Linked DNA regions of Krasilnikovia cinnamomea. The protein of the gene in region 2 interacts with the protein of the main gene of each other region in a pairwise test. Links are inferred from orthologs where the notes say so. Each region holds a gene or a part of one and is shown on either strand. Other genes may lie near its edges.

Region 1 (10,948 bases), 1.6 Mb from region 2 along the record:
CGCCCCGGCGGCGACGCGGGCGCCGGTGGCGCTCAGCTCGCGCGCGGCGTGGCGCACCTCGTGAGTATCGACTTCCAGGTCGGCCGTCATCGGCAACCTCCGGGTGGGGAGACGGGACGGTACGACCGTAGGGGTCGGGTGGGACGGAATGGCGGGCCTGTGGACGGCCGGCTCCGGCCGTACCGATGGCTGTCCACAGGCCTTGCCACGACGGGCGGTGACCCTCTGAACGGGCCGCCCGCGCCCACTAGGGTTGGCTCTGTGATCGTGTCTGTCGGCATCGACGTCGTCCTGGTGGACCGTTTCGCCCGGGCCCTGGAGCGCACGCCGTTGCTGGCGGACCGGCTGTTCACCGATTCCGAGCGGCTGACGCCGTCGGGCAATCCGCGCTCGCCGGAGTCGCTGGCCGCGCGGTTCGCGGCCAAGGAGGCCGTCGCCAAGGCGCTCGGTGCCCCGACCGGTCTGCGCTGGCACGACTGCGAGATCGTCTCGGACCCGGACGGGCGGCCGTGGTTGACGGTTTCCGGTACGGTCGCCGCGGTCGCCGCGGAGCGCGGCGTGAACCGCTGGCACCTGTCGTTGTCGCACGACGGCGGTATCGCCTCGGCGATGGTCGTCGCGGAGGCCTGACCAGCTCAGCGGGGTGGCGGCCGGAAAATGTCGGACCCCGGGCATACAACTGGCGCGACGCCGGGGACGCCGGCGACGCCGAGGGCGAGGAGCGCGATGCGGCAGGCGTGGCGGGTGGCGGAGGTGCGGGCGGCCGAGCGGGCGCTGATGGCGACGCTGCCGGAAGGCACCCTCATGCAGCGGGCCGCGGCGGGGCTGGCCCGCCGGTGCGCTCTGCTGCTCAAGGAGCGCGGTGGGGTCCGCGGCGCCCGGGTGCTACTACTGGTCGGCAGCGGCGACAACGGCGGCGACACGCTGTATGCGGGTGCGGCGCTGGCCGCCCGGGGCGCGGCCGTGCGGGCGCTGCTGCTGCGGCCGGACCGGGTGCATCTCGCGGGTCTCGCGGCGCTGCGCGACGCCGGTGGCCGCACCGTACGGGAGCTGCCCGAGTTTGCCGACCTCGTGCTGGACGGCATCGTCGGTATCGGCGGCAGCGGCGGGCTCCGGGCGCCCGCCACCGAGCACGTCGCCCGGCTCGGCGCCCTGCGTGCCCGCGACGGCGCCCGCCCGCCCGTGGTCGCGGTCGACGTGCCCAGCGGGGTCGCGGTGGACACCGGCGACGTGCCGGGAGTCGCGGTCACCGCGGACGTCACGGTCACGTTCGGCTGCCTCAAGCCCGCGCACCTGGTCGGCCCGGCCGCCGCCCGCGCGGGCCACGTCGAGCTGGTCGATATCGGACTTGGTCCGGTGCTGCGGGGTGATCCGGCGATCCGCGTCCCGGACGCCGCGGACATCGCGGCGTGGTGGCCCCAGCCCGGCCCGACCTCCGACAAGTATTCGCGCGGGGTCGTCGGGGTCGCCACCGGCTCCGGGCGGTATCCGGGCGCCGCAGTCCTGTCCGTGGCCGGTGCGCTGGCGGGACCGACCGGCCTGATCCGATTCGCGGGCAGCGCCCACGCCGAGGTCGTCCGCGCACACCCGTCCGTGATCGCGGTGCCCCGGGTGGCTGACGCCGGTCGCGTACAGGCGTGGGCCTGCGGCTCCGGGCTGGGCACGGGCGACGACGCGCGCACCGAACTGCGCAGCGTCCTGGCCTCGGCGGTGCCCGTGCTGCTGGACGCGGACGCGCTGACCCTGCTGGTGGACGGCCAGCACGCCACCGACCTGCGCCGGGACGCCCCCCTGGTGATCACCCCGCACGACGGCGAGTTCGCCCGGCTGGCGGGGGAAGCGCCCGGGGCGGACCGGATCGGCGCCGCCTGCAAGCTCGCCGCCTGGATCAACGGGGTGGTGCTGCTCAAGGGTGACCGCACCATCGTCGCCACCCCGGCCGGCGAGGTATGGGTCAACCCGACCGGCAGCCCGGCGCTGGCCACCGCCGGCAGCGGCGACGTGCTGGCGGGCCTGCTGGGTTCCCTGCTGGCCGCGGGGCTGGCACCCGAACGCGCGGCGGTCGCCGCGGCGTACGTGCACGGGCTGGCCGGGCGGCGGGCCGCGCTGGACGGCCCCGTCACCGCACCCGACGTCGCGGCCGCGCTGCGGCCCGTGCTGGCCGACCTGCTGGCCTGATGTCCACCAGACCCCTCAGTACGCTGGTGCCCATGTGGCAGGCCGAGGTCCGGATCGATCTGGACGCCATCCGGGACAACGTGGCGACGCTGCGCGCCCTGACTCCCGCCGAGGTCATGGCCGTCGTCAAGGCCGACGGGTACGGGCACGGCATGCTGCCGGCGGCCCGCGCGGCGGTGGCGGGCGGCGCGACCTGGCTCGGGGTGTGCACCCTCGACGAGGCGCTGGAGCTGCGCCGGGGCGGGATCCGGGTGCCGGTCCTGGCCTGGCTGGTGGCCCCCGGGCTGCCGCTGGAGCGGGGCGTCGCCGCCGACGTCGACCTCAACGCGGCCGGCACCGAACAGCTGGCGGAGGTGGTCGCGGCCGCGCGCCGCGCCGGGCGTAGCGCCCGGGTGCATCTCAAGCTGGACACCGGCCTGTCCCGGGGCGGCGCGCCGCTGGCCGAGTGGCCGCACCTGCTGGAGGCGGCGGGCAAGGCGCAGGCCGACGGGGAGGTGGAGGTCGTCGGCGTGTGGAGCCATTTCGCGTGCGCCGACGTGCCCGGCCATGAGTCCATCGACCGGCAGCTCGCCTCGTTCGCGGAGGGCCTGGCGCTGGCCGAGCGGTACGCCATCACGCCGCGCTACCGACACATCGCCAACTCGGCCGCGCTGCTGACCCGCCCCGACACCCACTACGACCTGGTCCGGGCCGGTATCACGATCTACGGGCTGTCCCCGCTGGCCACCGAGCACGCCTCCCGGCTGCGTCCCGCGATGAGCGCCCGGGCCCGCGTCTCGCTCACCAAACGGGTCCCGGCCGGGCAGGGTGTCGGGTATGGGCTGACCTACATGACGCCGCGCGAGTCCACGCTGGCGCTGGTGCCGCTCGGCTACGGCGACGGGGTGCCCCGGCACGCCTCGAATGTGGGCCCGGTCCGGCTCGGTGGCCGCAACCGGACCGTTGCCGGCCGGGTGAGCATGGATCAGATCGTGGTCGACTGCGGCGACGACCCGGTCGCACCGGGGGATGTCGCCACGTTGTTCGGGCCGGGTGACGACGGCGCGCCGACCGCCGACGACTGGGCGGCCGCCGTCGGCACGATCAACTACGAGATCGTGACCCGGTTCGGCAGCTCCCGGGTGCCCCGGGTGTACGACGGCAGCGCCGGGGTCCCGGCGGCGGACGTGACGCCGGCGCCCGGTGACGGGGAGGCCCAGTGAGCAACGCACAACCCCGCCGATCCACCACGTCGCGGAGCCGGGCGAAGAAGGTCGGCATCGTCGGTGCCGTCATCGGTGTGGCCGCCGCCGGGTTGGCCGCCGCGGTCGCCACCGAACGGGCGATCGTCCGCAGGTCGGTCACCGCGCCCGGCGACCCGTACGCGAACGAGCCGTTCGGCGACCAGCCGTTCGACGCGGAGCTGACCGTGACCGCCGCAGACGGCGCCGAGCTGCACGTGGAGATCGTCGAGCCGCGCGCGCCGGGCGATCGGCCGACGATCGTCTTCGTGCACGGGTACGCGCTGGACATGGGCACGTTCTACTTCCAGCGCAAGGCGATCGCCGAGCAGGGTGACCACCGGATGGTCTTCTACGACCAGCCCGGCCATGGCCGCTCCGGCCTGCTCGACTCGGGGGACTACGACATCGCCGCGCTGGGCCGCTCGCTGGCCGCGGTCTTGGACGCGGCGGTGCCGGAGGGGCCGATCGTCCTGGTCGGGCACTCCATGGGCGGCATGACGATCATGGCGTTCGCCGAACACTATCCACAGTGGTTCGGCGACCGGGTCACGGGCGTGGCGCTGATCTCCACCTCCGCCAGCCTGATCGACAAGACGAAGATCGGCCTGCCGACGTTGCTGGCCCGCGCCAGCGCCCCGTTCTTCCCCGTGTGGGGTGGCGCCGCCCGGATCGGCGGCGGCGCGATCGACCGCGCCCGGCTCGCCGCCTCGGATCTCGCCTGGCTGCTGACCCGCCGGTACGGCTTCGGTGATCCGCGCCCGAGCGCGTCGCTGGTTACGTTCGTGGAGGAGATGAACTCCAAGACCTCGATCGAGACACTGACCAAATACCTGCGCACCCTCTACACGCACAACCGTTTCCCCGCGCTGACGCCGCTGCGCGGGGTGCCGGTGCTGGTGATCGTGGGCACGAAGGACTATCTCACCCCCGTGGCTCATTCGGAGGAGATCCTCAAGTACCTGCCAGAGGCCAAGCTCGTCAAGATCGACAACAGCGGGCACGTCGTCATGCTGGAGCGCTCCGACGAGGTCAACGCGGCCCTGGACGCGTTCCTGGCGGAGATCCCGTGATCACCACGGGGATCCGGCTAGCCACCGTGGACGACACCCGGCAGTTCGGCCGGTGGCTGGCCACCCTGCTGCGCCGCGGCGATCTCGTGCTGCTCACCGGGCCGCTCGGCGCCGGCAAGACGGCACTCACCCAGGGCATCGGCGCCGGCCTGGGGGTCCGCGGCGACATCACCTCACCGACCTTCGTCATCGCCCGGGTGCACCGGCCGGACCCGGCGCGCGGTGGCCGGGTCGCGCTGGTGCACGCCGACGCGTACCGGCTGGGGGACGCCGCCGATCCTCGGGGCGAGATCGACGACCTCGACCTGGACGCGTCGGCCGGGGACTCGGTCACGGTGGTCGAGTGGGGTGAGGGCCTGGCCGAGCAGCTCAACGACGAGTATCTCCAGGTCCGGATCGCCCGCCTGGACGACGACACCCGGGTCCTGGACCTCGTCGCCCATGGCGCCGCATGGGCGCAAAGGCTGGCCGTCGCAGACCCGACGGCCGCCTCGGCGGCGGCAAGAGAAGAAACGGCCGCCTCGGCGGCGGCAGGAGAAGAATCGGCGGCCGGGGATCGGGCCGCCACCACAGGAGAGCCGGCGGTCGCCGACCGGGCGGCCGCGACGGAAAGGCTGGATTCGTGAATCTCACCGGGATGCTGCCCGATGGCTGGCGCGCGGAACTCGAGCCGCTGCTCGACGCCGACGCCACGGCGGCCCTGGGGGCGTTCGTCGCCGAGCAGTACCGCGACCACACCGTCTACCCGCCGATCGAGGACCTGTTCGCGGCGTACCGGCTGTGCCCGCCCGAGCAGACCCGGGTGCTCATCCTCGGCCAGGACCCGTACCACGGGCCGGGGCAGGCGCACGGGCTCAGCTTCAGCGTCCGCGCCGGGGTCCGCATCCCGCCCTCGCTGCGCAACGTCTTCGCCGAACTGGCCGACGATCTGGGCATCGCGCCGGCCACCACCGGTGACCTGACCGGGTGGGCGAGCCAGGGAGTGCTGCTGCTCAACGCGGTGCTGACCGTCCGGGGCGGCGCGGCGGCCTCGCACGCGGGCAAGGGCTGGGAGGCGTTCACGGACGCGACCATCCGCGCCCTGAACGCCCGCCCCGAGCGGGTGGTCTTCCTGCTCTGGGGTGGGTACGCCCGCAAGAAGGCCGCACTGGTCACGAACCCGGCGCACGTCGTGCTGGAGGCCGGTCACCCCAGCCCGCTCAACCCGCGGGGCTTCCGGGGCGCGCGGCCGTTCAGCGCGGCCAACCAGGCACTGGCCGAGGCGGGCCGTCCGGTCGTCGACTGGGATCCGCGCGTCATTGCCCCGGAACCAGCCGGTTAGGGTGTTGACGTGCTGGTTCTCGCCTTGGACACCTCCACCCCCGCGGTGATCGCCGCCCTGGCGGAGGTGACCGACGACGGGATGCGGGGCGTGGCGGAGCGCCGTACCGTCGATCCGCGGGCACACGGCGAACTGCTGGCCCCGCAGATCGCGACGCTGCTGGCCGACGCCGGCGCGACCCCGCGCCAACTGGGGGCGATCGTCGCCGGGTTGGGGCCGGGCCCGTTCACCGGGCTGCGGGTCGGCCTCGTCACGGCGGCGGGCATGGCGCAGGCTCTGGCCATCCCGGCGTACGGGGTGTGCTCGCTGGACGCGCTCGGCCGCGCCGCCGGGCCGGGTCGGGTGCTGGTCGCCACGGACGCGCGGCGCCGTGAGGTGTACACCGCCACGTACACCGATGGTGTGCGCACCCGCGGGCCGGACGTGTCCCGCCCGGCCGACGTCGTCGTGGACGCCGACCGCGCGGTCGGCGAGGGCGCCTTGCAGTACAGCGAGGTGTTCGGCCTGCCGATCGACGACCGCCTGCTGTACCCGCCCGGCGAGGCGCTGATCGCCCTCGCCGCCGACCGGGTCCGCGCCCGTGCGCCGCAGGAACCGCTGACCCCGCTGTACCTGCGCCGCCCCGACGCGGTCGCGTCCTCGGCGCGCAAACCCGTGCTGCGGTGATCCAGCTCGAACGCTTCCGCTGGTGGCACGTCGAGCAGGTGCTGCCGATCGAGACAGACCTGTTCGGCGCGGAGAAGTGGTCCGCCGCCATGTTCTGGAACGAGCTGGCCCAGCGCCACTACTACCTGGTCGCGACGGAGGACGAGACGGTGCTCGGGTACGCGGGACTGGCCGTCGTCGGCCCCGACGAGTCCTGGGTGCAGAACATCGCGGTCCGCCGCGACGCGCAACGCCGCGGGATCGGCCGCGCACTGCTGGAGGCGCTGCTGGCCGAGGCGGGCCGGCGCGGCGTCCACAAGGTGCTGCTGGAGGTCGCCGTGGACAACGCCCCCGCCCAGCGGCTGTACGCCGGCTACGACTTCGAGCCGGTCGGCGTCCGCCGCGGCTACTACCAACCCAGCAACACCGATGCCCTGGTGATGATGCGCGATGCCTGACGAACCCTTGGTCCTCGGGATCGAGACCTCCTGCGACGAGACCGGTGTCGGCATCGTGCGCGGGCACACCCTGCTGGCCGACGCCCTCGCGTCGAGCGTGGACGAGCACGCCCGCTTCGGCGGGGTGGTCCCGGAGGTGGCCAGCCGCGCCCACCTCGAGGCGATCGTGCCGACGATGCGGCGCGCGCTCGACGACGCGGGGGTCACCCTGGCCGACATCGACGCGATCGCGGTGACGGCCGGGCCGGGCCTGGCGGGCGCGCTCCTCGTCGGTGTCGCCGCCGCCAAGGGGTACGCGCTGGCCGCCGACAAGCCGGTGTACGGCGTCAACCACCTCGCCGCCCACGTCGCCGTGGACACCCTCGAGCACGGCCCGCTGCCCGAACCCGCCGTGGGTCTGCTCGTCTCCGGCGGGCACTCGTCGCTGCTGCTGGTCGACGACATCACCGCCGGGGTCACCCCGCTGGGCGCCACGATCGACGACGCGGCGGGGGAGGCCTTCGACAAGGTGGCGCGGCTGCTGGGGATGGGCTTCCCCGGCGGTCCGGTGATCGACCGTACGGCCCGCGACGGTGACCCGGCGGCGATCCCGTTCCCGCGCGGCCTGACCGCGCCGAAGGATCTGGCCGAGCACCGCTTCGACTTCTCGTTCTCGGGACTCAAGACGGCCGTGGCGCGCTGGGTGGAGGCGCGCGAGCGGGCCGGGGAGCCCGTACCGGTGGCGGATGTGGCCGCGAGCTTCCAGCACGCGGTGTGCGACGTGCTCACCGCCAAGGCGCTCGACGCGTGCCGTACGCACGGGGTGCGGACCCTGGTCATTGGAGGTGGCGTGGCGGCCAACTCCCGCCTGCGCGTGCTCGCCGAGGAACGCGCGGCGAAGCTGGGCATCGAGGTCCGGGTGCCCCGGCCCCAGCTGTGTACGGACAACGGCGCCATGGTGGCCGCGCTCGGTTCGCACCTGGTCGCCGCCGGCGTCGCGCCCAGCGGCCTGGACCTGCCCGCGGACTCGGCCATGCCATTGACCACCGTCACGGTCTCCGGGTGATTATGCTCTGTTCATGATCGCGCGGATGTGGGAGGTACGGGCCCTGGGCAGCGGCTTCGACGAGCTGCTGAGCTGGGTCTGCGACGAGGCGCTGCCCACGATCGAGGTGTTGCCGGCGCACGTGTCCAGCAAGGTCTACTCGTCCACGGATCACCGCATCGTCGTCATCTCCACCTGGCGGCACGACCCGGTCCCGCTGCCCGCCCCGCCCGAGCGCCTGGTGGCCCGCGCCCCCCACGTCTGGGACTTCACCCCGGTCGACCGCTGAGTCGCGCGGCCTACCGCAGGGCGACGAAGACGCCCAGCATCACCAGGGTCAGGATCGCGACGGCGAACACCCACAACAGTTCCGGGCGCTGAGGCCCGTCGGCCACCGGCTCGGCGGGCAGGTCACGGACGACCGCGTCCAGGTCGGCGAGGGTACGCGCCTGCGTCACCACGTCGACCCGCTGCGCGAACTCGTCCAGGGTGAGCCGTCCCGCTCCGGTGTGCCGCTCCAGCGCGGCGACGATCCGCTGCCGATCCTCGTCGGACGCCCGCATCTCCACGACCGGCACTGTAGCCGCCTTCCGCGATCTCGGGGATGGCTAGATGAGGGGGTCTTCCAGGAGACGCTCGAAGGCCAGTTCGGCCCCGCCGATCAGGGCGGCGTCCTCGCCGAGCTCGGGCGTGCGCAGCCGCAGGTGCTCCCGGCAGGCGGGCAGCGCGACGGCGTTCAACCGGCTGCGGATCTGGGCGGCCGCGACCAGGTACACGTCGCGCAGCGTGCCGCCGAAGATGACCGCCTCGGGATTGAAGATGTTCACCAGGTTGCCCACGCCGAAGCCGAGCCAGTCGCCGACCTGGCGGACCGCCTGGCGCGCGATCCGGTCGCCGCGCCGGGCCGCGTCGACGACCTCCAGTACGGCCTCACTGCCCGACTGGTCCTCCCGGTGGGCCAGCCGCAGCAGGGCGTACTCGCCGATCTCCGTCTCCCAGCAGCCGCGTGACCCGCAGCTGCACGGGTGGCCCTGCGGGTTGACGACCATGTGGCCGACCTCGCCGCCGTAGCCGCCGTGCCCGGAGACCCGCCGGCCGCCCGCGATGATGCCGCCGCCGACGCCCACGTCGCCGTACAGATAAATGACGTTGTCGCAGCCGACGGCGGCGCCGCGGCTGTGTTCCACCAGCGCGGACACGTCCGCCGCGTTGCCGACCAGGAAGTGGCCCGCGTCGCCCGGATCGCCGTCGCCGAGCCCGCTGCCGAGCTCACTGCTCAGCTCGCCGCCCAGCTCCGTGCTGAGCGCGCCGGAGACGTTCTCGTCGACCCAGCCGATCGTCGGAGCGAGGCGGACCACGCCGTCGGCGCGGCGCACCATCCCGGCGATCGCCATCCCGCCACCGACGCAGCGGGCGTCGTCGCCGACGCCGCGGTGCATGTCGCGGATGAATCCGGCCAGCGGCTGCACCGCGTCGATCACCTGCATGCCGCGCGGCCGTTCGGCCTCGCGGCGGTCCAGGATGTGGCCGCCGAGCCCGACGCGGGCCGCGCGGATGCGGTCCACCTCGATGCTGATCGCGTACGCGTAGACCCGCGCCGACTCGGGCCGGACGACAAGCGAGGGTCGTCCGGCCCGGCCGGTTTCGCGCGGGGCTTCCTCACTGATCAGGCCGGCCGTGGCCAGCTCCGCCGTGAGGGCGCCGATGGTGCTGCGGTTGAGACCCAGCCGGCTGGTCAGTTCCGCTCGGGACGTGGCTCCGTGCACGTGTACGTACCGGAGCAGGGTCCCGAGGTTGTGCCGGCGGACCTCCTCCTGGCTGGGGCCGGCTCGCATCAGCGCGCCGCCCCCGTCCCCAGGATCGTGTTCATCGGTTGCCGGTGGCGGCCGCTCTGCGCCGGGACAGCGCATCGACGCTGGCCGCGGCCAGCAGCACCAGGCCGGTGAAGATGAACTTGGTGCCGGAGGTGAAGTTCATCAGGCCCATGCCGTTGTCGATGACGGCGATGACCGCGCCACCGAGCACGGCGTCGATGACCCGGCCCTTGCCGCCGAAGAGGCTGGTGCCACCGATGACGGCGGCCGCGACCGCGTACAGCAGCACGTTGCTGCCGCCGGAGCGCGGGTCGACCGAGCTGGCCCGGCTGGCGGCGATGATGCCGCCGATCGCGGCCATGAACGAGCAGATGACGAACACCGAGATCCGGATCCGGTCGGTCGGGATACCGGCGCGGCGCGCCGCCTCGGTGTTGCCGCCGACCGCGTACACGTGCCGGCCGTAGGTGGTGCGGCTCAGCACGAAGGTCCAGATGATCGCCGCGACCGCGATGAGCGGCACCACGATCGGCACACCCTTGAGGGAGTTGATCGCCGGGTTGATGGCCCGTTCCTGGGTGAGGATGGCGACTCCCGCGAACACCAGGATGGCGACGCCGACGACACGCAGGAGCACGATGCCCATCGGGTCGTGGACCAGCCCGCGGGAGACGCGACCGCGCACCTTGATCAGCTGGGTGGCGGCGTAGCCGGCCACGGCGACGACGGCCAGGATCCAGCTCATCGCGACCGACATGTTCTTGTTGGCCAGTGCCAGGACGAACGGGTCACGGATCGAGATGTTCGTGCCGCCACCGAGCAGCACCAGCAGCACACCCTGGAAGGCCAGGAAGGCGGCCAGCGTGACGACGAACGACGGGATGCCGACCTTCGACACCAGGAAGCCGATCATGAACCCGATGACCAGGCCGGCGACGAGCGCGACCGGGATCGCGGTGTACCAGCTCCAGCCGTGGTTGGAGAGCAGCACGGCCATCACCGCGCCACACACACCGCTGGTGTAGCCCGCGGACAGGTCGATCTCGCCGAGCAGCAGGACGAAGACCAGGCCCATCGCGATGAAGATGACCGAGGCGCCCTGCGAGAAGAGGTTCGAGAAGTTCAGCGCGCTGAGGAACGTCTCGGGCCGGGCGAAGCCGAAGATCAGGAACAGCACGACCAGGCCGAGGATGGCGGCGAGGCTGCCGATGTCGC
Region 2 (10,995 bases):
CGGTCGATCGCGACTACGTCCAGCCCGAAGTCCTTGAGCTGCCGCAGCACCCGCGTGCCCACGTTGCCGAGGCCGACCAGCACGATGTGGTCCGTGTGCGGATGGTGGGTCCGGCCGTTGGACAGGGCGAGCCGCGCGTTGACCATGCTCTCCACCACCGCCGCGGTGATCAGCGGCAACAGCGCCAGCCCGGCGATGGTCAGCACGAGCTGGGCGGCCTGAGCGACCGCGCCCCGGTTCTCCTCCACATCGGAGGAGCCGACCGCGGTGAGCAACGTGACGTACAGCGAGCGCCAGAACCCGTGCACGTGGTCGGAGTGGGCCAGCGCCGCACCCGCGATCAGCGTGACCGCCAGCGTGATCAGCACCGCGATGCCCAGCTTGCGGCTCACCGCACCGCGCACGGCCCGCCCGATCGCCACGAACGGCCACCGGCGGCGGCGCGCCCGCACCAGCCGCTGCGCGGCCACGGCGTCACCGGCCGGGCGCCCGGTGGCCTCGGCGAGGACCAGATCCTCCGGCCGCGCCTCGGCGAGCGACGGCTCGGCCGGCAGCACGGCCACCTGCCCTTTGCCGTCGGTCGCGGTCAGGGCACACACCACATGCCGTTCGTGTACGTCGGCCCGCCGCGCCAGGTACAGCGTGCGGCCGGCGTGCCGGAAGTAGGTCGGCGCCACCTCGCCGAGCGCCGCCGCCACGAACGCCGGGGCGGCCATCGCCGCGTCGGACAGCACCGCGCAGTCGGCGAACAGGCCGCTGACGCCGTACCCGAGACCGGAGTTGAACATGCGGATGACCAGCCGCAGGTCGGGCTCGACGGCCTGGGCGCACAGCGCCGCATGCAGGTTGACCACGTCGTCCGGCATCACCAGCGCCAGCGCGGTCGCCCCGGACAGCCCCGCCGCCCGGAACGTCCGCTCGTCGAGCCGGTCCGCCCGCATCACCTTGATGTTGCGCACCTGGCCGAGGTCGGGGACGTCCGACCGCAGCCGGGTGGGCGCGATGACCGTCAGCCGGATCCGGTGGCCGGAGTTCGCCAACTCCTCGGCGAGCGTGTAGACCAGCGCGTCCGAACCGCAGACCACGAAGTGGGGGCGGGCGTCGTCGCCGTTCTGGGCCAGCCCTTCGCGGAGCCGAGACAACACGGATCGCCTCGCGGCGGCGTCACGCGGGGCCTCCGTACTCATGACTGGATCGTAGTCAGCCACGCACATTCCCGATGCCCCGCCCACCGGAGGGCAGGTCCGTCCAATCAGGATCCGCATGGTCGTCCGTACGCCGACTGCCGCCGATCGGTAACACCCATATCCGGCATGTCTGTGTACGTGATCTTGCGGCGTTTCCGGTGATCCCCACCGAAACCATGCTGCGTAGACCTCCAACGCCCGCGACAACCACCAACACGGCGCCAATCGATGTCGGGTGAACGCCTCGTGCAGGCCACCCGACCGTCGCACACGCCGCTGGTCGACGCCGATCGTCGTACTGCTCAACTCGCTCCCGGACTCGACCTCCTCCCACCACAGAGAGTGACGCGGTGGGTACCGGCTGTCCGCGCGCGAGTACGGCGTGATCTTCGTCGTCGCCGCGTGGTCCACCGGTGTGGTGTGCGGCTTGCGGATCACGCGCGGCCCCGCTCCGATACGTCGACATCGAGACGGCGGAGGCGCACCGGCGCGGCACGCTGGACGCCCTGCGCATCGCGTCCGAGGAAGCCCGTCGTCGACCCTGCCGGGTGCCGCATGTTCGGGGCCACCGTCGCTGGGTAAATGCGCATTATGACCACTGTTGACGAAGTACTGCGGTACCTCAACGAACTGGACTATCCGGCGGCCAGGGACGAGATCGTCCAGGAGGCCGAACGCGAGGGCGCGCCGATCGAGGTGCTCAAGGCGCTGCGCGGCATGCCGCCCGTCGAGTACCGCAACAAGGACGAGGTGGTCCGCTCGGCGAAGACGGACATCGCCCAGGAGACCCCGGCCGAGAAGGCCGCCAAGGCACGGGACAAGAAGCACCAGCTGGTGGCGGAATACCTGCGCAATACGACCTGACGCAGCAAGATCCGGATGCGGACTGAGTCCACGAGGGGGACGACGATGGACGAGCGGGCACTCGCCGCGGTGGTGGCGGACCAGGCCGGCCTGGCCAAGGAAGAGGCCGCGGACCTCATCCGCGGCACGCTGGAGGAGGTAGGCAAACAGCTCAGCGGCGGCGAACTCCGTGAGCTTGCGCTCAACCTTCCGGAGGACTTGGCCGGCAACCTACCCCCGCGGCACGACGGCGGAGCGCATCCAGTGCCGCTGGACGACTTCGTCCGCGAGCTGAGCCGGCGCACGGGCCTCAAGGAAGAGGAGGTCACACGCGGTGTCCGGGTGGTGCTGACCACGCTCAGCCAGACGACCGACGGCGCGCACCTGCGGCACGCACTGTCCCAGCTGCCCGCCGAGTACCGTGAGCTGACCACGACGGCGGCCTGAACAGCGTCACGTCCAGGTCAGCCCGCCGCCGCTCAGGTCCTCACCCTGCGGGCGATCCCCGCACAGCCAGCCCGCCCCCGGGCCGGCAACGAATCCGGCCGTCGCCACGCCACGAGAAAGGTCTCCGCTTGCATGTCCTCCGCGGTGGGCGGATCGACCCGCCGGAGCAGATACCGCGGAACGACGCCGTAGTGGTCCCGATACAGCCGCTCCACCAGCTGTCGTTGGTCCGGTTCGGTTCCTGTGCCATCCGCTACCTCCGGGGTTACCTACGCCCCTTCGATGTCCGCTAACCACAGTCGGATTACATCGGCACGAACCGCATCACCGCCGACCGGCACCCTTGACGCGCCAGCAGTATCGGCCCATCCGACGCCCTCATCTCGGCCAGTTGAGCGCGTCCTTGGATGAGGTGCGCGAGCACTTCCGCGACTCTTTGTCACCGATACTTCGGCCGCCCGCGTCCCGGGGGCGGGGTCCAGTTGAAGAGGGCCTCCTCGATTCGCTCGTCACGATCACCAGCCACGACCAGGGCCTGAACGACCACGAAGTGGCCCACATGCTCCGGCAGAACGGGCCAACCAGCCGTTGCAGTCTCGTCCAGCGGGCCAGCTCCGAAGGCGTGCGGTGGGCCAACTAACGGGTGTAGTCACATCAGGTACCCAAGTAGCTAAGGAACGGCGGTTGCCCTGCCCTGCGCCTGACCAGGAGAACACGAACGGCGACGCTACGGACCCACCGAACGGCGACTCCGGAGCGAACCGAGACGACAGCAGGCACTGAGGGACGACAGCAGGCACTGAGGGATCGGTGCCGCTGCTTGCGCTGATAGAGGTGGAGCCCCCGGTCGGAATCGAACCGACGACATCCCGCTTACAAGGCGGGTGCTCTGGCCAACTGAGCTACAGGGGCATGCGCCCTGAAGCATAACCGCTCCCACCGCCGCCACCCCCGTCCCGGGGCCGCGACCTGCCCGCCCACACGTCCACCTGGTGGCGCTGGACCTTGGCAGGCGGATGAATATGACCTACCGTGACGGGCACGAGCCTGCCTCACCTTAGGGCGAAGTGGGCTCTCGTTCCTCCACTCGGATCGTCCGGCACGTTCCTGCCGGTGGAAAGGAAGCACTTCATCATGGCTACGGTCACCTATGACAAGGCCTCCCGGATCTATCCCGGTCAGGAGCGCCCCGCGGTCAACGAGCTCAACCTCGAGATCGGCGACGGCGAGTTCCTGGTCCTCGTCGGCCCCTCGGGTTGTGGCAAGTCCACCAGCCTGCGCATGCTCGCCGGCCTTGAGGATGTCGACCGCGGGCGGATCCTCATCGAGGGCAAGGACGTCACCAACCTCCCCCCGAAGTCCCGCGACATCGCGATGGTCTTCCAGAACTACGCTCTGTACCCGCACATGTCGGTGTACGAGAACATGGCGTTCGCCCTGAAGCTCCGCAAGACCCCCAAGTCGGAGATCGACCGCCGGGTCAAGGAGGCCGCGGCGCTGCTGCAGCTGGACGAGTACCTCAGCCGCAAGCCGAAGGCGCTCTCCGGCGGCCAGCGTCAGCGCGTCGCCATGGGCCGGGCCATCGTGCGGGAGCCGCAGGTCTTCCTCATGGACGAGCCGCTGTCGAACCTCGACGCCAAGCTGCGCGTGCAGACCCGTTCGCAGATCGCCACGCTGCAGGCCAAGCTCGGCATCACGACCGTGTACGTGACCCACGACCAGGTCGAGGCCATGACGATGGGCCACCGGGTGGCGGTCATGCTCGACGGTGTGCTGCAGCAGTGCGACACCCCGCGCGCCCTGTACGACACCCCGGGCAACGTCTTCGTGGCGGGCTTCATCGGCTCCCCGGCGATGAACATCAAGACCGTGCCGCTGACCGAGTCGGGCGCGGCCTTCGGCCCGATGCTGCTGCCGCTGTCCCGCGAGCAGGTCGCGGCCGCGCGCAGCAGCGGCGACGCCAAGGTCACCATCGGCTTCCGGCCGGAGGCCACGGAGCTGGTGTCGCCGACCGCGGGCGGCATGCCGATCGTCGTGGACCTCGTCGAGGACCTCGGCTCGGACGCCAACGTGTACGGCCACGCGGCCCTGGACGGCGGCTCGGAGCGCTTCGTCGTCCGCACGGACCGGCGGAGCATGCCGACGATGGGCGAGACCGTGTTCATCCGGCCGCAGCCGGAGAACGTGCACGTCTTCAACGCCACCACGGGCGTACGCATCTCCTGATCCGCGGTGAAGGCCGGCCCCGCACGGGGCCGGCCTTCGTCGTCTTCAGCCCGCGAAGCGCCGCAGCACGAAGTCCTCGTCGGCCACGCAGGCCAGCACCGCGGTGTTCCAGGCGCAGGTCGCCGGCCGTACGCCGCTGAGCGGGCCCAGCTCGACGGCGTCGTCGCCGAGGTGTTCCCCGGCCACCGACGGGTCGTCCGTGTAGGTCGACAGGGGCTTGGCGAAGCGCAGCAGGTTGCCGCCGTCAAGGCGGGCGGCCACGCCGTCGCGGGTCCAGCGGACCGTCCCGTCCGCGCCGAGCAGGCTGACCTTCGCGGGCGTGGTGTTCTGCGCGGCCAGCAGCGAGTCGCCCACGGGCACGAGGTTGTTCGTGTCGGGCAGCGGCCACGCCCACCGGCGCCCGCCCTCGGCCACGTCCACGGCCACCACCTGGGCGGTCTTGGCGTCGGAACTGGTCGTCTGCACGGCGCAGACCCGGTCGGTGCCGCACGGGGTGAGGTGCTCGAACCGGGTGTTGTCGTCCGGCGCCGTGTAGAGCACCCGCGGTTCGCCCAGCTTTGCCAGGTCGTACGCGACGATCCGGCGGGCGTTGTCCGACTCGGCCACCACCAGCGTGCCGTCGTGGGCGACCACGGGGTCGTCGGGGTCGGCCACGCTCTGCCGGGGCGGCACCAGCACCGCGCCGGTCCTGGCGTCGATGACCCGGGCCGAGCGGTCCGCGCCGATCTGCACGATGCGCCGGTCGTCGTCGAGCGGCTCGGCGAACGGTGCGCCCTTGGCGGAGGTGGGGGCCGCCAGATCTTCGGGCGTGGTGGCGGCCAGCACGGTCGTGGTCCGCGACCCGGACAAGGAACCGGGATCCTTCAGTTCCCAGCGGACCCGGCCCTGGCCGCGCACGTCCAGGCCGAGGAGCCGGTCCTCCTCGCGGTCCACCAGCACCACGGTGTCCTCGGCGTAGAGCAGGGTGTCGTCGTCGCCGATGACGCGGTCCCACAGCGGCTTGCCCGAGCCCGGGTCGAGCAGCACCATCCGGCGGCGGTCGTCGTCTTCGGCGGACACGGCGACCACCGCGTCCGGCAACGCCACCAGCTGCTGCCAGTCGTCGGCGTCGCCCGCCGCGGGGTTGCCCCACAGCCGCTCGCCGGTGCCGGTGTCGGCGGCCACGACGCCGAGGGTCCCGTCATCCGAGACGCTCGCGAAGTAGGCCCGGTCGCCGCGCACGGTGGCGGCGGCGAAGCGGGACGTGATGGGAACGGCCGGGGCCACCCGCGAGGGGTCGGCGAGCGGCTGGAAAGCCAGCGCCGGGTACTTCGGCCAGAACACCACGGCCAGGGTGGCGGCCACGCCGAGCACGACCGCCGAGGCGGCGGCCACGACCCAGAACATCCTCTTCCGGTACGCCGGAACCCGGCCGTCGCGCCCCGTCGGCTCGCCGTCCGCGGTCGGGTCCGGCCAGGTCGGCGAGGTCGCCGGGAGGGCCTGGTGTACGGGGTCGGCGACGATCCCCGCCCCGGCGGAGGCCCACGTAGCCGGGCGGTGGGGTCGCGGGCGATGGCCAGCAGCACGGGTCGACCGGCTCGGCGTAACTCGGCTCGGCACCCTGCTGGGTGCCGGGTTCGACACCCCGGGTGAAGTCGGGACCGGTCATGCTGCTCCTCCGCCGCCGTGCAACCGGCCCGTCATGCTACGGGTCGCCGCCCGGCGGCGGGGGCTCAGCCGTACGTGCGGCGGCGGGCCACCTCGGCGAGCGTGACCGCGGCGGCGACGCTGGCGTTCAGCGACTCCACCGTGGAGGCCATCGGGATGCCCACGCGCAGGTCGCAGGTCTGGCCGACGAGCCGGGACAGGCCACGCCCCTCGGAGCCGACCACGACCAGCAGCGGGCCGACCGCGGCCTCCAGCTGGTAGAGGTCGGTGTCGCCGTCCGCATCCAGCCCGATCGCGGTGAAGCCCGCCTGCTGGCACGCCTTGATGGCCCGGGTCAGGTTGACGACCTGGGACACCGGCACCCGGGCGGCCGCGCCCGCGCTGGTGCGCCACGCGGTGGCGGTGATGCCCGCGGCGCGCCGCTCCGGCAGGAACACGCCGTGCCCGCCGAACGCGGCCACGGAGCGGATGACCGCGCCCAGGTTGCGCGGGTCGGTGACGCCGTCCAGCGCGACGAGCAGCGGGGCGGTCTGCTCCATGGCGGCCGCGACCAGGTCGTCGAACTGCTCGTACGCGAACGGGGGCACCTGCAGCCCGACGCCCTGGTGCAGCACCCCGCCGGTCATCCGGTCCAGTTCGAGGCGGCTGATCTCCAGGATCGGGATGCCCCGGTCGCCCGAGGTACGGACGATCTCGGTGATCCGCTCGTCGATGTCGATGCCCTGCGCCACGTACAGCGCGGTGGCGGGGATGTCGGCGCGCAGCGCCTCGACCACGGGGTTGCGCCCGAGCAGCAGCTCGGGGCCTTCCTTGGTGGGGTTGGAGCGGCGCCCGGGGGCGATCCGGGGACCGCGGTGGTGCGGCACCTTGCCGCCGCGCGCCGTCGGCTTGCCGGTGCCCTTCCAGCCCTTGCCCCAGGTGGTGTCCTTGGTGCCGGGGACGCCGACCTTCGGGGCGCGCCCCTCGGCGGCCGCGGCGCGGCGTTCCTTGTCCTGCTTGCGGGCGGTCTTCTCCGGCAGCTTCTCGGTGCCGGAGTACCCCTTGTGCCACGGCCGCTCGTCGGCGGGCAGGGTCTTGCCGCGGCCCTTGAGCCCGCTGCGGTTCTTGCCGCCCGAGCCCGTCGGCGCGCCCTTCTTCGAGGTCACGCGACGGCTTCGGTTGCTCGAGTTGCCCGGCATCAGTGGTGCTCCCCTACGGTCCAGCGCGGCCCCGCAGGAGTGTCCTCCACCTGGATACCGGCGTGCTTGAGCTGTTCGCGGACCGCGTCGGCGGCCGCCCAGTCCTTACGTGTGCGGGCCTGCGCCCGCTGCTCCAGGGCCAACGCCACGAGCGCGTCCACCACGGGCTTGAGGTCGCCGTCGCGCTCGGCGCCGCCCCACGCCGCGTCCAGCGGGTCGAGGCCGAGCACCCCGAGCATCGCGCGGACGGCGGCCAGCGTGGTCGAGACGCCCGCCTGGTCGCCCCCCGCCAGGGCCGTGTTGCCCTCGCGGATCGTGTCGTGCACGACGGCCAGCGCGGCCGAGGTGTTGAGGTCGTCGTTCATGGCGGCGGCGAACGCGTCCGGCACCGGGCCCGGCTCCCCGGCCCCGGCGATCTCGACGGCGCGGGTCACGAAGCCCTCGATCCGCCGGTACGCCGTCGCGGCCTCGCGCAGCGCCTCGTCGGAGTAGTCGATCCGCGAACGGTAGTGCGGGCTGCCCAGGTAGTAGCGCAGCTCGACGGGCCGGATGCCCATGGTCAGCACCGCGTCGAGGTCGATGACGTTGCCCAGCGACTTGCTCATCTTGGCCTCGCCGAGGTTGAGCAGCGCGTGGTGCACCCAGTACCGGGCGAAGCCGAGCCCGGCCGCACGCGACTGGGCGATCTCGTTCTCGTGGTGCGGGAAGGTCAGGTCGAGCCCGCCGCCGTGGATGTCGAACTCAGGCCCCAGGTAGCGCCGGGCCATCGCGGAGCACTCGATGTGCCAGCCGGGACGGCCGGGGCCCCACGGGGACCACCAGGCGGCGTCGGCGGGCTCCTGCGGCTTGACGCCCTTCCACAGGGCGAAGTCGCGGAAGTCGCGCTTGTCCGGCTCGCCACCGTCGGCGGGGGCCCGCATGTCCTCGGGGCGCTGCCCGCTCAGCGCCCCGTACTCCGGATAGGACGGCACGTCGAAGTACACGTCGCCGTTGCCCCCGGCGGCCGGGTACGCGTGCCCGCCCGAGATCAGCTCCTGGATCAGCTCGTGCATCTCGGTGATGTGGCCGGTGGCCCGCGGCTCGTACGTCGGCTCCAGCACGTTCAGCGACCGGTAGTTGGCGGCCAGCACCAGCTCGTTGGCGAACGCGATGGACCAGAACGGCCGGCCCTGCTCGACGGCCTTGTCCAGGATCTTGTCGTCGACGTCCGTGATGTTGCGGATGAACGTGACGTCGAACCCGGAGTGCTGGAACCAGCGGCGCAGGATGTCGTAGTTGACGCCGCTGCGGAGGTGGCCGATGTGCGGGATCGACTGCACCGTGAGACCGCACAGGTAGATCCCCACCTGACCGGGCCTCATCGGGACGAAGTCCCGGACCGATCGGGTCGCGGTGTCGTACAAGCGCAGCGTCACCGTACAAGGGTACCGAGGGCGGCGAACGGTTTGCCGCCCGTCCCAGGGGTCAGGGACGGGTCATCCGGAGCACGTCCAGAGCCTCGTCCAGCTGCTGCTCGGTGACCCGCCCGGCCTCGACGTGACCGCGTTCGACGACTACCTCGCGGATCGACCGTCCGGTCGCCAGGGCCTGCTTGGCGATCGCGGCGGCCTCGTCGTAACCGAGGTAGCGGTTGAGCGGGGTGACGATCGACGGTGATCCCTCGGCGTAACCGCGGGCGATCTCGACGTTGGCCTCCAGGCCGGCCACGCACCGGTCGGCCAGCATGCGGGCCGCCGCGGCCAGCAGCCGGATGGATTCGAGCAGGTTGCGCCCCATCACCGGGAGCATCACGTTGAGTTCGAAGTCGCCCTGGGTGCCCGCGAACGCGACCGCCGCGTCGTTGCCGATGACCTGCGCGCAGACCTGCCGGACGGACTCGGGCACCACCGGGTTCACCTTGCCGGGCATGATCGACGAGCCGGGTTGCAGGTCGGGCAGGCGCAGCTCGCGCAGCCCGGCGCGGGGCCCGGACCCCATCCACCGGATGTCGTTGACGATCTTGTACAGGCTGACCGCGACGACCCGGAGCTGGCCGGACGCCTCCACGAGGGCGTCCCGGGCGCCCTGGGCCTCGAAGTGGTTGCGGGCCTCGGACAGCGGCAGGCCGGTCGCCTCGCGCAGCCGGTCGATGACCGCCGGGGCGAAGCCGGGCGGAGTGTTCACCCCGGTGCCGACCGCGGTGCCGCCCAGCGGCAGCTCACCGAGCCGGGGCAGCGTGTCGGTGAGGCGGTCGATGCCGTTCTGCACCTGCGCCGCGTACCCGGAGAACTCCTGACCCAGGGTGACCGGCGTGGCGTCCATGAGGTGCGTGCGGCCGCTCTTGACCACCTCGGCCCAGTCGGCGGCCTTCGCGTTGAGCGCGGCCGCAAGGTGGTCGAGCGCCGGGATGAGGTTGCTGGTGATGGCCTCGGTGGCGGCCAGATGGATCGAGGACGGGAAGACGTCGTTGCTGGACTGCGACGCGTTGACGTGGTCGTTCGGGTGCACCGGGCGGCCCAGCTCGCGGGCCGCGAGGGTGGCGATCACCTCGTTGGCGTTCATGTTCGAGGAGGTCCCCGAGCCGGTCTGGAACACGTCGATCGGGAACTGGTCGTCGTGGCCGCCGTCCGCCACCTGCGCGGCGGCGATCTCGACGGCCTTGGCAAGATCTTCTTCGAGTACGCCCAGAGCCGCGTTGGCCTGCGCCGCCGCCCCCTTGATCCGGGCCAGGGCGTGGATGTGCGCGGGTTCCAGCCCGCGTCCGGAGATCGGGAAGTTCTCCACCGCCCGCTGGGTCTGCGCCCGCCACAGGGCGTCGGCGGGGACCCGGACCTCGCCCATGGTGTCGCGCTCGATGCGGTAGCCGTTGTCGACAGTCACCTGTTCATCCTCTGTCAAAGCTCCCTAGAACGACACCGGTTCGCGGATGATCGGGCACGTCATGCAGTGGCCTCCGCCACGTCCCCGGCCGAGCTCCGCGCCGACGATCTCGATGACCTCCACGCCCGCCTTGCGCAGCAGCGTGTTCGTCTGGGTGTTGCGGTCGTAGGTGAACACCACCCCGGGTTCGAGGGCGACCGCGTTGTTGCCGCTGTCCCACTGCTGGCGCTCGGAGGCGTACACGTCTCCGCCGGTGGCGATGACCCGCAGCCCCGGCAGGCCCAGGGCCTGCGCGACGACGTCGACGAAGGGCCGGGAGCCGTGGTCGACGATGTCGACGCCGGGCGCCCGGTCGGCCGGCCGCAGCGAGAACGTGTGGACGCCGTCCATGATGGTCGGATACAGGGTGACCACGTCGCGGTCGGCGAAGGTGAACACGGTGTCGAGGTGCATCGCCGCCCGCAGCTTCGGCATGCCCGCGACGACGACGTGGTCGGCGGCGCCCTTCTCGAACAGGGCCGCGGCGACCTGCGTGATCGCCTGGCGGGAGGTGCGTTCGCTCATGCCCATCAGCACGACCCCGTTGCCGACCGGCATGATGTCGCCGC

What was found.
Region 1: the proteins of rlmB (region 2) and EV385_RS19030 interact in binary tests that used the Escherichia coli proteins (3 or more experiments, as listed by UniProt). The link is inferred for Krasilnikovia cinnamomea from one-to-one orthologs.

What each region holds. Positions count from the first base shown.
Region 1 is NZ_SHKY01000001.1:4,188,493-4,199,440, forward strand. Bases 1-2,952 are described here. They hold EV385_RS19030 (NAD(P)H-hydrate dehydratase), read left to right. Parts: upstream 1-726; coding sequence 727-2,178; downstream 2,179-2,952. Other genes in these bases: EV385_RS19020 (hypothetical protein), read right to left, coding at 1-90; EV385_RS19025 (holo-ACP synthase), read left to right, coding at 262-630; alr (alanine racemase), read left to right, coding at 2,211-2,952. In the rest of the region: more of alr, read left to right, coding at 2,953-3,380; EV385_RS19040 (alpha/beta fold hydrolase), read left to right, coding at 3,437-4,471; ung (uracil-DNA glycosylase), read left to right, coding at 5,109-5,792; tRNA (adenosine(37)-N6)-threonylcarbamoyltransferase complex dimerization subunit type 1 TsaB, read left to right, coding at 5,802-6,458; rimI (ribosomal protein S18-alanine N-acetyltransferase), read left to right, coding at 6,458-6,895; tRNA (adenosine(37)-N6)-threonylcarbamoyltransferase complex transferase subunit TsaD, read left to right, coding at 6,888-7,940; EV385_RS19070 (hypothetical protein), read left to right, coding at 7,954-8,208; EV385_RS19075 (DUF1707 SHOCT-like domain-containing protein), read right to left, coding at 8,219-8,482; EV385_RS19080 (ROK family transcriptional regulator), read right to left, coding at 8,528-9,754; EV385_RS19085 (sugar ABC transporter permease), read right to left, coding at 9,786-10,948. UniProt on the Escherichia coli protein: Bifunctional enzyme that catalyzes the epimerization of the S- and R-forms of NAD(P)HX and the dehydration of the S-form of NAD(P)HX at the expense of ADP, which is converted to AMP.
Region 2 is NZ_SHKY01000001.1:2,557,107-2,568,101, forward strand. What follows is about bases 5,473-8,471. They hold rlmB (23S rRNA (guanosine(2251)-2'-O)-methyltransferase RlmB), read right to left. Parts: upstream 7,529-8,471; coding sequence 6,416-7,528; downstream 5,473-6,415. Other genes in these bases: EV385_RS11495 (outer membrane protein assembly factor BamB family protein), read right to left, coding at 5,473-6,089; cysS (cysteine--tRNA ligase), read right to left, coding at 7,528-8,471. Also shown: EV385_RS11470 (NAD-binding protein), read right to left, coding at 1-1,187; EV385_RS11475 (DUF2795 domain-containing protein), read left to right, coding at 1,779-2,051; EV385_RS11480 (DUF2267 domain-containing protein), read left to right, coding at 2,097-2,477; EV385_RS11490 (ABC transporter ATP-binding protein), read left to right, coding at 3,612-4,703; more of EV385_RS11495, read right to left, coding at 4,749-5,472; more of cysS, read right to left, coding at 8,472-8,943; EV385_RS11510 (class II fumarate hydratase), read right to left, coding at 8,993-10,387; EV385_RS11515 (arginine deiminase), read right to left, coding at 10,412-10,995. UniProt on the Escherichia coli protein: Specifically methylates the ribose of guanosine 2251 in 23S rRNA.